Regions from separate parts of the Enterovibrio paralichthyis genome, predicted to be linked through region 2. Evidence: predicted binding sites of a transcription regulator. Region 2 holds the regulator's gene; each other region holds the start of a gene.
The links. The regulator CRP, encoded in region 2, controls carbon source genes, mostly activating them, when cyclic AMP is high. The targets are predictions, from matches to a motif close to TGTGANNNNNNTCACA.
Positions count from the first base shown of each region.

Region 1: a site for CRP is predicted at 1,137-1,152, ahead of rppH (RNA pyrophosphohydrolase). Genes of this name have one in related genera too.
Region 3: a site for CRP is predicted at 1,088-1,103, ahead of KU854_RS07775 (CTP synthase). Genes of this name have one in related genera too.
Region 4: a site for CRP is predicted at 1,278-1,293, ahead of dinG (ATP-dependent DNA helicase DinG). Genes of this name have one in related genera too.

Region 1 covers NZ_JAHUTS010000039.1:3,805-6,941, reverse strand. The annotation lists gene mutH (DNA mismatch repair endonuclease MutH) at 1-674, opposite strand, end outside; gene rppH (RNA pyrophosphohydrolase) at 1,307-1,831, shown strand; gene ptsP (phosphoenolpyruvate--protein phosphotransferase) at 1,862-3,137, shown strand, end outside.
Region 2 covers NZ_JAHUTS010000009.1:154,358-157,494, forward strand. The annotation lists gene KU854_RS13060 (DUF1338 domain-containing protein) at 1-743, shown strand, start outside; gene KU854_RS13065 (hypothetical protein) at 762-959, opposite strand; gene crp (cAMP-activated global transcriptional regulator CRP) at 1,122-1,754, opposite strand; gene KU854_RS13075 (OsmC family protein) at 1,992-2,396, shown strand; gene KU854_RS13080 (DUF3501 family protein) at 2,469-3,065, opposite strand; gene KU854_RS13085 (heterodisulfide reductase-related iron-sulfur binding cluster) at 3,082-3,137, opposite strand, start outside.
Region 3 covers NZ_JAHUTS010000005.1:37,922-41,058, reverse strand. The annotation lists gene relA (GTP diphosphokinase) at 1-160, shown strand, start outside; gene mazG (nucleoside triphosphate pyrophosphohydrolase) at 228-1,043, shown strand; gene KU854_RS07775 (CTP synthase) at 1,188-2,822, shown strand; gene eno (phosphopyruvate hydratase) at 2,903-3,137, shown strand, end outside.
Region 4 covers NZ_JAHUTS010000016.1:27,584-30,720, forward strand. The annotation lists gene dinG (ATP-dependent DNA helicase DinG) at 1-1,186, opposite strand, end outside; gene KU854_RS17070 (porin) at 1,706-2,752, shown strand; gene KU854_RS17075 (YccT family protein) at 2,833-3,137, shown strand, end outside.

The DNA of each region.
Region 1 (3,137 bases), on a different contig from region 2:
TCGCCGGGCAACATAAAATGACGGGCGAGGATTTTACCGGTGAACTGAGTTCGAAGGTAAAAACCCCTTGGCAGTGTTTTAATCGGTTGTCCTTTTGCCCCGTAAGCTTCAGTTTTGGCTTTGCTGTTGGCAGCTTTGGGGCGAAGCTGAAGATACTCTCCGTGTTTTGCGTTTATCTCATGCACTTTTCCCAGCACGATAAATTCCATTAGCTCCTCCCAGTCGGCTTTCAGTTGCGCTTCCTCTTCTTCCGAAGGTTGCCATAGCAGGGGCATTCCGACATGCCGCTCACAAACCGGGATCTCCCGCTCGCCTTCGACCGGGATCCACAGCACCGTGGATAACTTGTTGCGGATATGGCTCTCTTCCCAGGTGAGCCCCTGTACCCCGGTTAAGGGGGCGACGCAGACAAAGGTGGTTTCGAGGGGCTTGCCAGTGTGGCTGATTGGGATCGATTTAAGCTCAATTCCCAGATCTTGAAAATCCTGTTCGGGCTTGCTGCCAGCCTCGGCGCCAAGGCAAGTTTCCAGAAGCATACCCACCCAGCCTTTTTCCCGGCGCAGATCGGCCGGGCATTCTAATCCGTGTTGCTCAGCCAGTTCGCCCAACGTAAACCCGGCAAGTGCATAGGCGCGTTCCAATAGTTCTTGTTGTGTCTTGGGAGCAGGGATCATGGCGGTATCGTCAATTCAATTGGGGTTGGTGATAGAAACCTGCCTGAGGTAAGGCCAGACAGGGATGTTGCTGCAGTTCATTCCGCTATCCGGATCATTGTACGCAAACCTAAGTTATCCACAAGGGGAGAGTGCGTGCTGCCATCTTTTTAGTACATGTGTGTATATACAGTGGTTTTTAACCGAAAATTTCTCTCATCTTCCTGGTGTTTGGCGATGTTTTCGTCAAGTGGTGTGGGTAAGTTGCTGCTTGGTGGATCTTTGACCACTTTAAGATCGTCTATAAATTGATCGTCAGCTTTTGACAATGAAATACGAGGGTATGTGTTTATTTGTATGATATATAATGGTTTTTATTCTGTCTTTGTTCGGTTTGGTAAGTGAGTGCTCATGGAGTGAAAACCTACCAAGCCTGTTTGACGCCTGTTCTGCACAAATCTATCCACAGAAAGCGTGAATAAATGTGCGCCTTGTCTCATCAGTCTGTTTATAACTTGGCTATTTGGCCGGTTTTATCCCTAAAGGCGGCTGAAGCCCCCAAAAAACGCGTTTCATACACAATGTTTGTTTACCACTGTGCACATAGTGTGAAAAAATCACTGGTAATAAAGATTTATATTTGAGGTCGTCCAGTGATAGATGGCGATGGCTACCGTCCCAACGTTGGGATTGTAATTTGTAACAGCCACGGTCAGGTTCTCTGGGCTCGTCGATACGGACAACACTCCTGGCAATTCCCTCAAGGCGGAATTGATGACGGTGAAACCCCTGAACAGGCAATGTTCCGGGAACTCTACGAAGAGGTCGGACTGACAAAAAAAGATGTCAGGATATTGGCAACCAGTCGACACTGGTTACGCTATAAGTTACCGAAACGTCTGGTTCGCTGGGAGTCCAAACCTGTGTGTATCGGGCAAAAACAAAAGTGGTTTTTGCTGAAACTGGAATGTGACGAGTCTAAAGTAAACATGCAACGTGGCAGTACACCGGAGTTTGATGGCTGGCGCTGGGTAAGCTACTGGTACCCTGTCAGGCAGGTGGTGTCGTTCAAACGTGAAGTTTACCGCCGTGCTATGAAAGAATTCGCACCTTTGGCGATGCCTTTCAAAGAGCGTAAGCTCAAGCGCAAAAGTAAACGGGGTTCGGTAAAAAACTAGGATCGGCAAAAGACAGGAAAGAGGGCGCGAATGCTGACGAAACTGCGGGATATCGTTAACAATGTCGCGTCATCCAGTGACATTAAACAGGCGCTCAATATACTGGTGCGTGAAACCTGTCTGGCGATGGAAACAGAATGCTGTTCTGTCTACATCGCGGATCATGACCGCCAGAAGTTTGATTTAATGGCAACACAAGGGCTCAATCCCCGCGCCCGGCGTGTGTCACTCTCTTTCGATGAAGGCCTGGTGGGTCTGGTTGGCCGCCGGGAAGAGCCGATAAACCTGGCGCACGCCAGTGGGCATACTGACTTCAAACATTTCCCGGATATCGGGGAAGATATTTTCAATGCCTTTCTTGGCACCCCTATCATCTACCGTCGTCAGGTATTGGGCGTACTGGTTGTGCAGCAGCGCGACTCCCGCCAGTTCGATGAAACCGAAGAATCCTTTCTTGTTACCCTGGCCGCCCAGTTGGCGGTGGTGTTTGCCCATGCCAAAGCTCAGGGGTTTTGGCCTAACACCAAAGGAACCTTATTACTGGAAGGTGCTGCGGCGTCCCCTGGGGTAGCCATTGCTAAAGCCTGGTGTGATGTCTCCCAACCCAGACTGGATCTGGTTTTTCCCGCCTCTTGTCTTGATATCCAAAAAGAACGTGACCGTCTTGACGGTGCGCTGAGCGCTGCGATTGCGGAATTCCGCCGTCTTAGAAAGCGTTTTGACAGCGAATTGAATCAGGACACGCTGGCGATCTTTGATCTTTTTATCCACCTGCTTAACGATCCCATGTTGCGTAAAGCGATGAATGAACGCATCCAACAAGGGGATATGGCGGAATGGGCCGTTAAGCAAACCATTGATGCTTTTGCCGAGCGCTTTCACAACATGTCAGACGCTTACCTCAGGGAGCGTGCCAATGACGTGAAAGAGCTTGGCCAGCGTTTGCTCTATTTCCTGGAAAACCAGGACATCAAGCAGTGGCATTTTGACGAGCCGATTGTGCTCTTTGCCCGTGAGTTAACGGCAGCAATGCTGGCGGCAATTCCCCGTGACCGTTTGGCCGGTGTGGTCGCAGAGGAAGGGGCGGTGAATGCCCATGCTGCGATCCTTGCCCGTGCACTGGGGATACCCGCCGTCATGGGTGTTGAGTTCAGCCCGCAACTGGTGCACCGAAAGCTGGTGGTGCTGGATGGATTTAAAGGACGCCTGCTGGTGGAGCCAGCTGAACATGTCCTGAAAGAATACCAACGTCTTCATGATGAGGAACTTGAGCTTCAACACGAAGTGGAAAGCACGTTCACCAAGC
Region 2 (3,137 bases):
GGCTTTGCCCTTCGGCGGCAAAAGTTCACGCGCTGCTTGAAGAAGGCGCGCCGCTTTTAAACGACCATATTGCGCTGCGAACCTTTGCCCTGCCGAAAGTCGGCCTGGATCGTCTCGCCGCGCCTTTTATTGCTCTTGGTTATGAGCCCAAGGGTGAGTACCTGTTTAAAGCCAAAAAGCTGTTTGCGCGCCATTTTGAGCACCCGAATCCCGAGGCTCCGAAGGTGTTCATCAGTGAGTTGCTGGTGGGGCAGTGTTCAACGCCACTGCAGCAGACTGTGCGCGGTCTGGTCGATCAGGTCGAGGACAGTGCGCTGAACAATCCGGCTTTTCTCAGTGGCGGGCGTTTGTGGGAGGTGGATTTTGCCACCTACCAGATGTTGTCAGCGGAAAGTGAGTACGCCGGCTGGTTGGCGGCACATGGCTTTGGCGCGAACCATTTCACGGTAAGCGTCAATCAGCTCAGTTCGCTGGAATCGGTGAAAGCGGTGAATGATGTATTGCGTCAGGCCGGTTTCGCTATCAATGAATCTGGTGGGGAAGTAAAAGGCAGCCCGGAGGTATACCTGGAGCAGTCGTCAACCATGGCAGATAAGGTGCCGGTTGCGTTCAGTGACGGACAACAAACGGTACCCGGTGGTTTCTACGAGTTTGCCAAGCGCTATGAATTGTCCGACGGTACGCTGTACCAGGGCTTTGTCGAAGCGTCAGCAGACAAGATTTTCGAAAGTACCGACCAGTAGGCTTTGAAAGTGGCTCTCTTACGAAGGCAGTGAGAAGGGCCATTCATCCCCGGCGGTGGCGATATCCAAACGGCGGGCTTCCTCTCCCAGCAAACGCTGCATTTGGTAATGGGAGGGGTCTGAAAAGCCGGTGATTTCAGTACTGACCTGACCCCAAGGGGCCATTTTCGGTGTTTGTCTGGCGTTGCTGGTGACGATGTGGTGTTCCATATCCATGTCGGTGATCCTGCGCGCAATTGCATGCAAAGGTATACATTCCTGAAATGAAAATTAGCACCGAAATATGAAATGGAAAGGAAAATCCGCGCGATCACGATCACGCTATAAATAGAAAAGCCATCGCAAATGCGATGGCTTTTTATTTGGGACAGATTCGCGTTAGCGAGTGCCGTATACCACGATAGTTTTGCCGTGTGCAGAAATCAGGTTCTGCTCTTCCAGCATCTTCAGAATGCGGCCTACGGTTTCACGGGAACAACCCACGATTTGACCGATTTCCTGACGGGTGATCTTAATTTGCATACCGTCTGGGTGAGTCATTGCATCTGGTTGTTTCGCCAGGTTCAACAGCGTTTGTGCGATGCGACCGGTTACGTCCAAGAACGCCAGGTCACCCACTTTTTGGCTGGTCACTTGAAGGCGACGAGCCATTTGGGAAGACAAACGCATCAGGATGTCAGGGTTAACCTGGATCAGCTGACGGAATTTCTTGAAAGAGATCTCTGCAACTTCACAAGGTGATTTTGCACGAACCCAGGCAGTACGCTCTTGGTCTTCTTCGAAAAGACCCAGTTCGCCAATGAAATCGCCCTGATTCAGGTAAGAGAGGATCATCTCTTTGCCTTCTTCGTCCTTGATCAGTACTGCAACAGAACCCTTAACGATGTAGTACAACGTCTCTGCTTTCTCACCAGCGTGGATCAGCGTACTTTTTGATGGGTATTTGTGAATGTGGCAGTGTGAAAGAAACCACTCTAGTGTTGGGTCTGTTTGAGGTTTTCCTGGAACCATAATTTCTCATTTCCTCTGCAGTTGTTGCCTGATGAGTCTTCCTTAGCCCACCGTCCTGCGGCAAGTTTCCACTCGATAGCATAAAGTGTCGGCAGTCAGGCTACAAGCTCTCTGTTTGAGTCATTGAGTTTATCCTTTTTCCAGCACGATTTCTTGATTTTGATATGGACTTAATGCCCTATTAAAGGCTAAAAACGTGGACAAGATCACGACCCTGAAAGTAAGTGGAGGAAAGCGATGCAAGCAAGCGTCAAGTGGTGCGGAGATAAGACATTTTTAGGTCTGTCCAATTCGGGCCATAACATTGTAATGGACGGTAATGGCGGTGCGCACGCCCCAAGCCCAATGGAAATGGTGTTGATGGGAGCGGGCGGTTGCAGCTCGGTGGATGTGGTTGCTGCGCTCGAAGAAGGAAAGCAACAGGTTGTCGGCTGTGAAGCGCAGCTTTCTGCAGAGCGACGCGAGAAGGCGCCGCGCCTGTTTACCCGCATCCACATCCATTTTGTGGTGAAAGGAACGGCACTGGACGAAGCGCTGGTGGCATCAGCCGTGAAAGACAGTCTGGAGAAATACTGTTCTGTATGCCTGATGCTGGGCGCAGGCATTGAGATGACACATTCCTACGAAATCATTGCGGCCTGACAGTGATACAACGCCGGTCGAGCACCGGATAAATGAGAAGGAGGGATAAGTCCCTCCTTTTGCTCGCTATTTTTAGTTCATCGGCGGCATGTCAAGATCTTCAGACAGTGCCAGCTGCACCGCCGTGTCGACAGGTTGGCTGACATTCATCGCCGGATGATCGACGCCTGCATAGAGGGCTTCGCCCTTTTTAAGCGCCGCTATCATAGGGGGTGTTAGTTCAAACCGCAGGAAGTGCACACTGGAGGTTTTTTCCTCGTTGTCACGCTCCAGATCCTCATCACAGATGGGATAAACCTTTTCGTCATCGCCCACCTGAAGCCACACTTTGTTTTCCACGCCAATGAGTTTTGCCAGCGCCACTTTGCGCACATCGGGATCCGCGTATTCCAGCATCAGGGTGGCTTTCAGATTGCTGCCATCAGGGATCAGCGGGTTGTAGGCACTGAGTTCTTCTTCGATGCCTTCAGGTTCAAAAATGCGTTCGATGCGCAGCATTTCCTGGATCTGGTATTGGATGGTCTGGCGGTTTTCAAACAACAGGCGCGCATGAGCCCCGAGGGCGATAAAGCGGTGCTTTTTTTGCTGCATCACAGTGTGGCGAAACTGGGCTCGGGCACGGGCATAATCTTCCAGCGACATCAGATCGTTGACGGTCAGTTTTTGCATAACGGGCTCCTGTCAGTTAAAGGCCATAGGCCTTTCTCAGCAATGTCATCGGATGAATGGGCTTATCGACGT
Region 3 (3,137 bases), on a different contig from region 2:
GAAGGTGAAAGTCTCCGGCATGCAGTCGCGGGTCGACTATAAGCAGCAGATGTCCATCATGGACTTTGATCTGGAGCTGAGCGATCTCGAAGTGCTGGGGCGGGTGATTGCCCGTCTTGAACAGGTCAAGGATGTGCACCAGGCCAAGCGGCTGCACTAAAAAACATCACGGTCAAAAGGGAAAGCTGGTCTTTCCCTTTTTTCTTTACGGACACCAAAGGTTACAGATGAAAAACATGTCGCGAATGCAAGAATTGCTCGAAATTATGGCCACCTTACGGGACCCGGAAAACGGCTGCTCCTGGGACAAAAAACAGACATTCGATTCCATAATTCCTTACACCATCGAAGAAACTTTTGAGACGGTGGATGCCATTGAGCGCCAGAACTGGGCAGATGTGCGGGATGAACTGGGGGATCTGCTGTTTCAGATCGTGTTCTATAGTCAACTCGGTAAAGAGCAGGGGCTGTTTGACTTCGAAGACATCGCGGGGGCAATGTGCGACAAACTGGTACGCCGTCACCCACATGTCTTCGGTGAGAAAGACGAGCAGGGTAATCCTCTGGTGGAAGCCGACTGGGAAGGCATCAAAGCCGCTGAGCGTGCTGCCAAAGCCAAACCGGAAGAGCCGCTCAGCATTCTCGATGATGTCCCGACAGCGCTGCCTGCGTTGGGGCGCGCCAGCAAGCTGCAAAAGCGTTGTGCCCGTTTTGGGTTTGACTGGGGAACGCTTGGGCCTGTGGCTGAAAAAGTGCAGGAGGAGCTCGAAGAAGTGATGGAAGAAGCCGTGATGGCGGATATCGATCAGGAGCGTGTCGACGAAGAGGTCGGCGACTTATTGTTTGCGGTAGTCAATCTTGCCCGCCACCTTGGCACAAACCCGGAAAAAGCACTTCGCAAGGCCAACCTGAAGTTTGAAAAACGTTTTCGTAAAGTTGAAATGAAATTACGCGATAATGGTAAAAACTTGCAGGAAAGTCAGCTGGATGAGCTCGAAATGCTGTGGCAAGAAGTGAAACGTGAAGAGGCGCAAAAAATCTAGGTAAATCACTCCATTGATTTACGACAAAAAAATTCGGCATTCTGTGTGATAGTTTTCACGTTGTGGGAAGTTTCGGGCTCTGGTATCATGTCGTCCCGTCCAGATTTCCAATAATTTCCCCTAAATCCAACTCTCAGGTTTAGCATGACAACGAATTACATTTTTGTTACGGGCGGGGTGGTTTCCTCCCTAGGTAAGGGTATTGCAGCAGCGTCACTGGCGGCAATTCTAGAAGCACGTGGTCTTAAAGTGACCATGATGAAGCTTGACCCTTACATCAACGTGGATCCGGGCACAATGAGCCCAACCCAGCACGGTGAAGTATTCGTTACGGAAGACGGCGCAGAGACCGACCTAGACTTGGGTCACTATGAGCGTTTCATCCGCACCAAGATGACCAAACGCAATAACTTTACCTCTGGCCGCGTTTACGCCGACGTATTGCGCAAAGAGCGCCGTGGCGACTACCTGGGTGCAACGATTCAGGTTATCCCTCACATCACCAATTCAATCAAAGAGCGTGTACTGGCTGGTGGCGAAGGTCATGATGTGACCATCGTAGAAATCGGCGGTACCGTGGGCGACATCGAATCACTGCCGTTCCTGGAAGCAATCCGTCAAATGGCGGTTGAGCTGGGTCGTGAGCGCGCAATGTTCATGCACCTGACGCTGGTTCCTTACCTGGCGGCTGCTGGTGAAGTGAAAACCAAACCTACCCAACACTCTGTGAAAGAACTGCTGTCTATCGGTATTCAGCCAGACATTCTGGTTTGCCGTAGCGATCGCGCAATTCCTGCGAACGAGCGCTCTAAGATTGCCCTGTTCTGTAACGTTCCAGAGAAAGCGGTTATTTCAATGAAGGACGTGGATTCTATCTACAAGATCCCTTCACTGATCCGTTCTCAAGGTCTTGATGACCTGATCTGTCAGCGCTTTGGCATTACTGCACCAGAAGCTGATCTGTCTGAATGGGAACAAGTTATTTTTGAAGAAGCGAACCCAACCGGTGAAGTCACTATCGGTATGGTTGGCAAGTACATCGAGCTGCCAGACGCTTACAAATCTGTAAACGAAGCGCTTAAGCACGGTGGCCTGAAAAACCGCCTGACAGTCAACATCAAGTACGTTGACTCTCAGGACGTTGAAACCAAAGGCACAGAAGTTCTGCAAGGTCTGGATGCAATCCTGGTTCCTGGTGGTTTCGGTGACCGTGGTATTGAAGGCAAAATCCTGGCAGCGAAATACGCTCGCGAAAACAAAATCCCTTACCTGGGTATCTGCTTGGGCATGCAGGTTGCACTGATTGAATACGCACGCAACGTTGTGGGTATGGAAGGTGCAAACTCTACCGAGTTCAACAAGAACAGCAAGTTCCCGGTTGTTGGCCTGATCACTGAGTGGGTTGATGGCGAAGGTAAAGTCGAAGAGCGTACTGAAAAATCTGATCTTGGCGGCACCATGCGTCTAGGCGCGCAACTGTGTCACCTGGCAGAAGGCACCAAAGCACGTGAGCTGTACGGCAACGCAACGATTCATGAGCGTCACCGTCACCGCTACGAAGTGAACAACGTGCTGCGTCCGCAGATCGAAGAAGCGGGTCTGGTTGTATCTGGTCTTTCTGCGGATAAAAAGCTGGTTGAGATCATCGAAAACCCTGAGCACCCATGGTTTGTGGCGTGCCAGTTCCACCCTGAATTTACTTCTACCCCACGCGATGGCCACCCTCTGTTTGAAGGCTTCGTGGCGGCAGCAGGTAAAAATCAGCGTGGTGAGCTGTAACTGAAACAAAGAAGCGGTTGCGTATGACGTGCAGCCGCTTTTTCGCATTTCTAAGCTATTGACATATGAGAGGAAACACAATGTCTAAGATCGTTAAAGTTCTGGGCCGTGAAATCATTGACTCACGCGGTAACCCAACTGTAGAAGCAGAAGTTCACCTGGAAGGTGGTTTCGTAGGTATGGCAGCTGCTCCATCTGGTGCATCTACCGGTTCTCGCGAAGCACTGGAACTGCGTGACGGCGACAAAGCACGTTTCCTGGGTAAAGGCGTTTTGAAAGCAATCGAAGCAGTTAACGGCCCAATCGCCGCTGCTC
Region 4 (3,137 bases), on a different contig from region 2:
CGAGGTTTTCCAGCCGCTGCAGGAAAAACGCGGATTCGGCCAGAATAGGGTCGGCAATCCGGGTGCTGATTTCCCCATCTTTTAAACGCTCAGCGACCAAGTCGTGGAGTTTTGCCTGTGATTGGTTGGCCTTCTTGGCCGCTGTGTGCAGGGTTTTTGCTTCATTGAATAGCAATTCTGGCAGTTCCCCGTCAGGAAAACGGTAAACGCCATCATTGTTTAATGGATAGGCCTGAAGCATATCGCGGACACCGCGTAAGCCCGGTATCAGCGTTTGAACACCACTTTGCAAGGCATCCAGAAAACGGTTACTGCGCTTGATGTCACCGGCGTTGGCGAGCTTTGATGCTGATTGGTTAAGTTTCTCCAGCCAGGAAGCCGCGCCCACCAGACTTGCGGAAGCGGCTGAAAAGTCCCTTGCGACGATAGGTAAGTGGTGGGCTTCGTCGATCATATAGAGGGCCTGTTCAGGCTCGGGCAGTATCACTCCACCGCCCAGCTCCAAGTCGGCCATTAACAGGCTGTGGTTGGCAACGATAACGTCAGCTTTATCCAGATGCTCTCGGGCTTTGGCAAATGGGCACTGTCTGTGTGCACTCAGGCCAGAATGGCAGGTATGTTTGTCGGAAACGATGGATTGCCAGATAGCGTCCGGGATGGTTTTTGGCCAGCTGTCTCTGTCACCATCCCATTTCCCCCGGTTGTAGGCGTCATAGAGGTCGTTGATAAGATCGATGTCTGCCTTCTTGGGTTTTTCCGCAAACAGAACCTGCTGGCCGGCGCCTTCAGCATCCGCTGCACCCGCCAGTTTCTGGCTACAACAGTAGCGTTGACGCCCTTTAGCCAACACAAAACTGAACTCTTTCGGTACAACGCGGCGAAAAAGGGGTAAGTCCTTTTCAATCAACTGTTCCTGTAAAGCAACAGTGGCGGTAGAAACAACAACTTTCTTGTTGTTGTTTACTGCAAACGAAATCGATCCCATCAGGTAAGCCATAGACTTTCCGATCCCCGTTCCGGCTTCCGCTACCAATATCCGGCGTTTAGGGCTGTACTCCCCTGCCAGCGTTTTTGCTATCTCAGCAACCAGGTAATTTTGAGCTTTGCGCGGGATAAAATTCTGCAATTGAGATTTAAGATTCTCATAGCTGGATCGGATGTCTTTTTTGACTGAAGGACTTAGCATTTTTAGGGGTCATCTCGTTTTCGACGCCGCATTATATCACGGGTGGAGAATTGTGAATGACTTCAAGGATTCGAGCATTTGTTTTTATTTATGAGAGTCAGATCACGAAAATCTATTGAACTAATATTAGCTATCACTATGAATTCCAAAGGGAATGCCATTCACTGTATAAATGGAATGCTGGCGATATTTTATCCTGTTATGTTTATTTTTATCGTTATTTATTAGATTAAAATCCTGTGTAATTGTTGCGAGTAAGTTTGCAGAAAATTGACAATTTGACTTCACTATTGTGACCTTACTCGATAATAAAATCATAAGACTATGTATTATAACGATATTTTGATGTTTTGATGTTGTTTTTTGTTGATTTGACAGAATTTAGATTTCTCTGCACTCTAAGTTTCGAAGTTTAAGCGTGTTTGTTGCCGCGTTTTTGTGACGTTGTGACAAGGACAATCATAAAAGGGATTTCGGAACAGGAATTCCAAATTAATAAAGAAAAGGCAGTGGATTAACATGAAAAAGACAATTCTAGCTATGGCAGTCCCAGCTCTGCTGGCAGCAGGTTCAGCAAGCGCTTCTATCACTCTTTATGATGCTGATGGCACTAGTGTTGAGCTGTCTGGTGCTGCAGAAGTTCAGTATCGTCGCACGGGTGCGGAAGACTTCTTTGATCCTGCAAAAGTGTACCTAAACAAAGTCGTCGGTGGAGCTTCTACTGAAGATGGTCAAATCCGTGTTGATGATGGTGATCTTGCATTCCGTATTACTCACCAAGAAGGTGACAACTACGCGTTTGGTGCAATTGAACTGCGCATTGGTGAGCAGGGTGACGAAGCAAACGCCAACTTCTCTGGCTCTGGTGACGTTGTCAATGACGGTTTGTACGTTGGTTTTGGTGGCAACTGGGGTGAGCTGAGCTTCGGTCGTCAACTGGCTATCATCGATGATGCTGGTGTAGGCGTAGACTACGAGCTGAAAGACGTTGCTGGTGTTGACTTTGAAGATACCGACTTTGACCAGCTGATCAAGTACCGTTACAGCGGTGAAGGTTACTGGGCAGGCGCAAGTTACAACGTATCTCAGGATGACGCTTCTGGTTCAAACAGTGACCGTTTGTACGAGCTGGCGGGTGGCGTAAACGTTATCGACTCAGTTGAAGTTCGTGCTTACTATGCAAACTTCAAAAATGAAGCAACAGCAGACGTGGATCAGACTGCTTGGGATCTCGAAGTTGCTTACAACGAAGGCCCATTCTATGCAGGTATCCTGTACGGTCAGTTTGAATCTGAAAACAAAGCTGGCGTTAAGACCCAAGACGTTGACGTAATTGAAATTGCCGGTAGCTACTCTAAAGACAAGAGCAAGTTCGGTGCAGGTGCTGCATTTAACGACGGTCAAGGCCGCGAAGAATCTACCAGCTACTACATCAACTACGGTTACAACCTGCTGACTAACTGCAAACTCTACGCAGAAGTGGGCTATGAGGACTTCCAGGCTGATGATGCTGCAGGCGACTGGGATGGCGTAGGCTACGTTGCTGGTATCGAAGTTAAGTTCTAATTACAGGTTATCCTGTTAAATCTAGCCGCCCAATTGGGCGGCTTTGTTGTTTGAAACATGTTGGAAAAGGAAACGACTACATGAAAGCGCCTTTGCTGTTATTGTCTTTGCTATCTTTTGGTGCGACCGCTGCGACACTAACTCTTGACCCTGGCCTTGAACTGCAAGTGCTTAATGGTGCCAAGTACGAGGGAGACAACTCAGGCATTGAATTGAATGAAGGGAAAAACCAGGTTGTTATCCGTGTTTACGATAATTTCCCCAAAGGTTCGAACGAGGAGTTGTTTGTTTCAAACCCATATGTGTTGACCTTTGATGCAAATGACGCTGACTTGGAATTGTCCCTGTCACCTAAAATCAACGACTACCGCAAAGTCACCAAGGC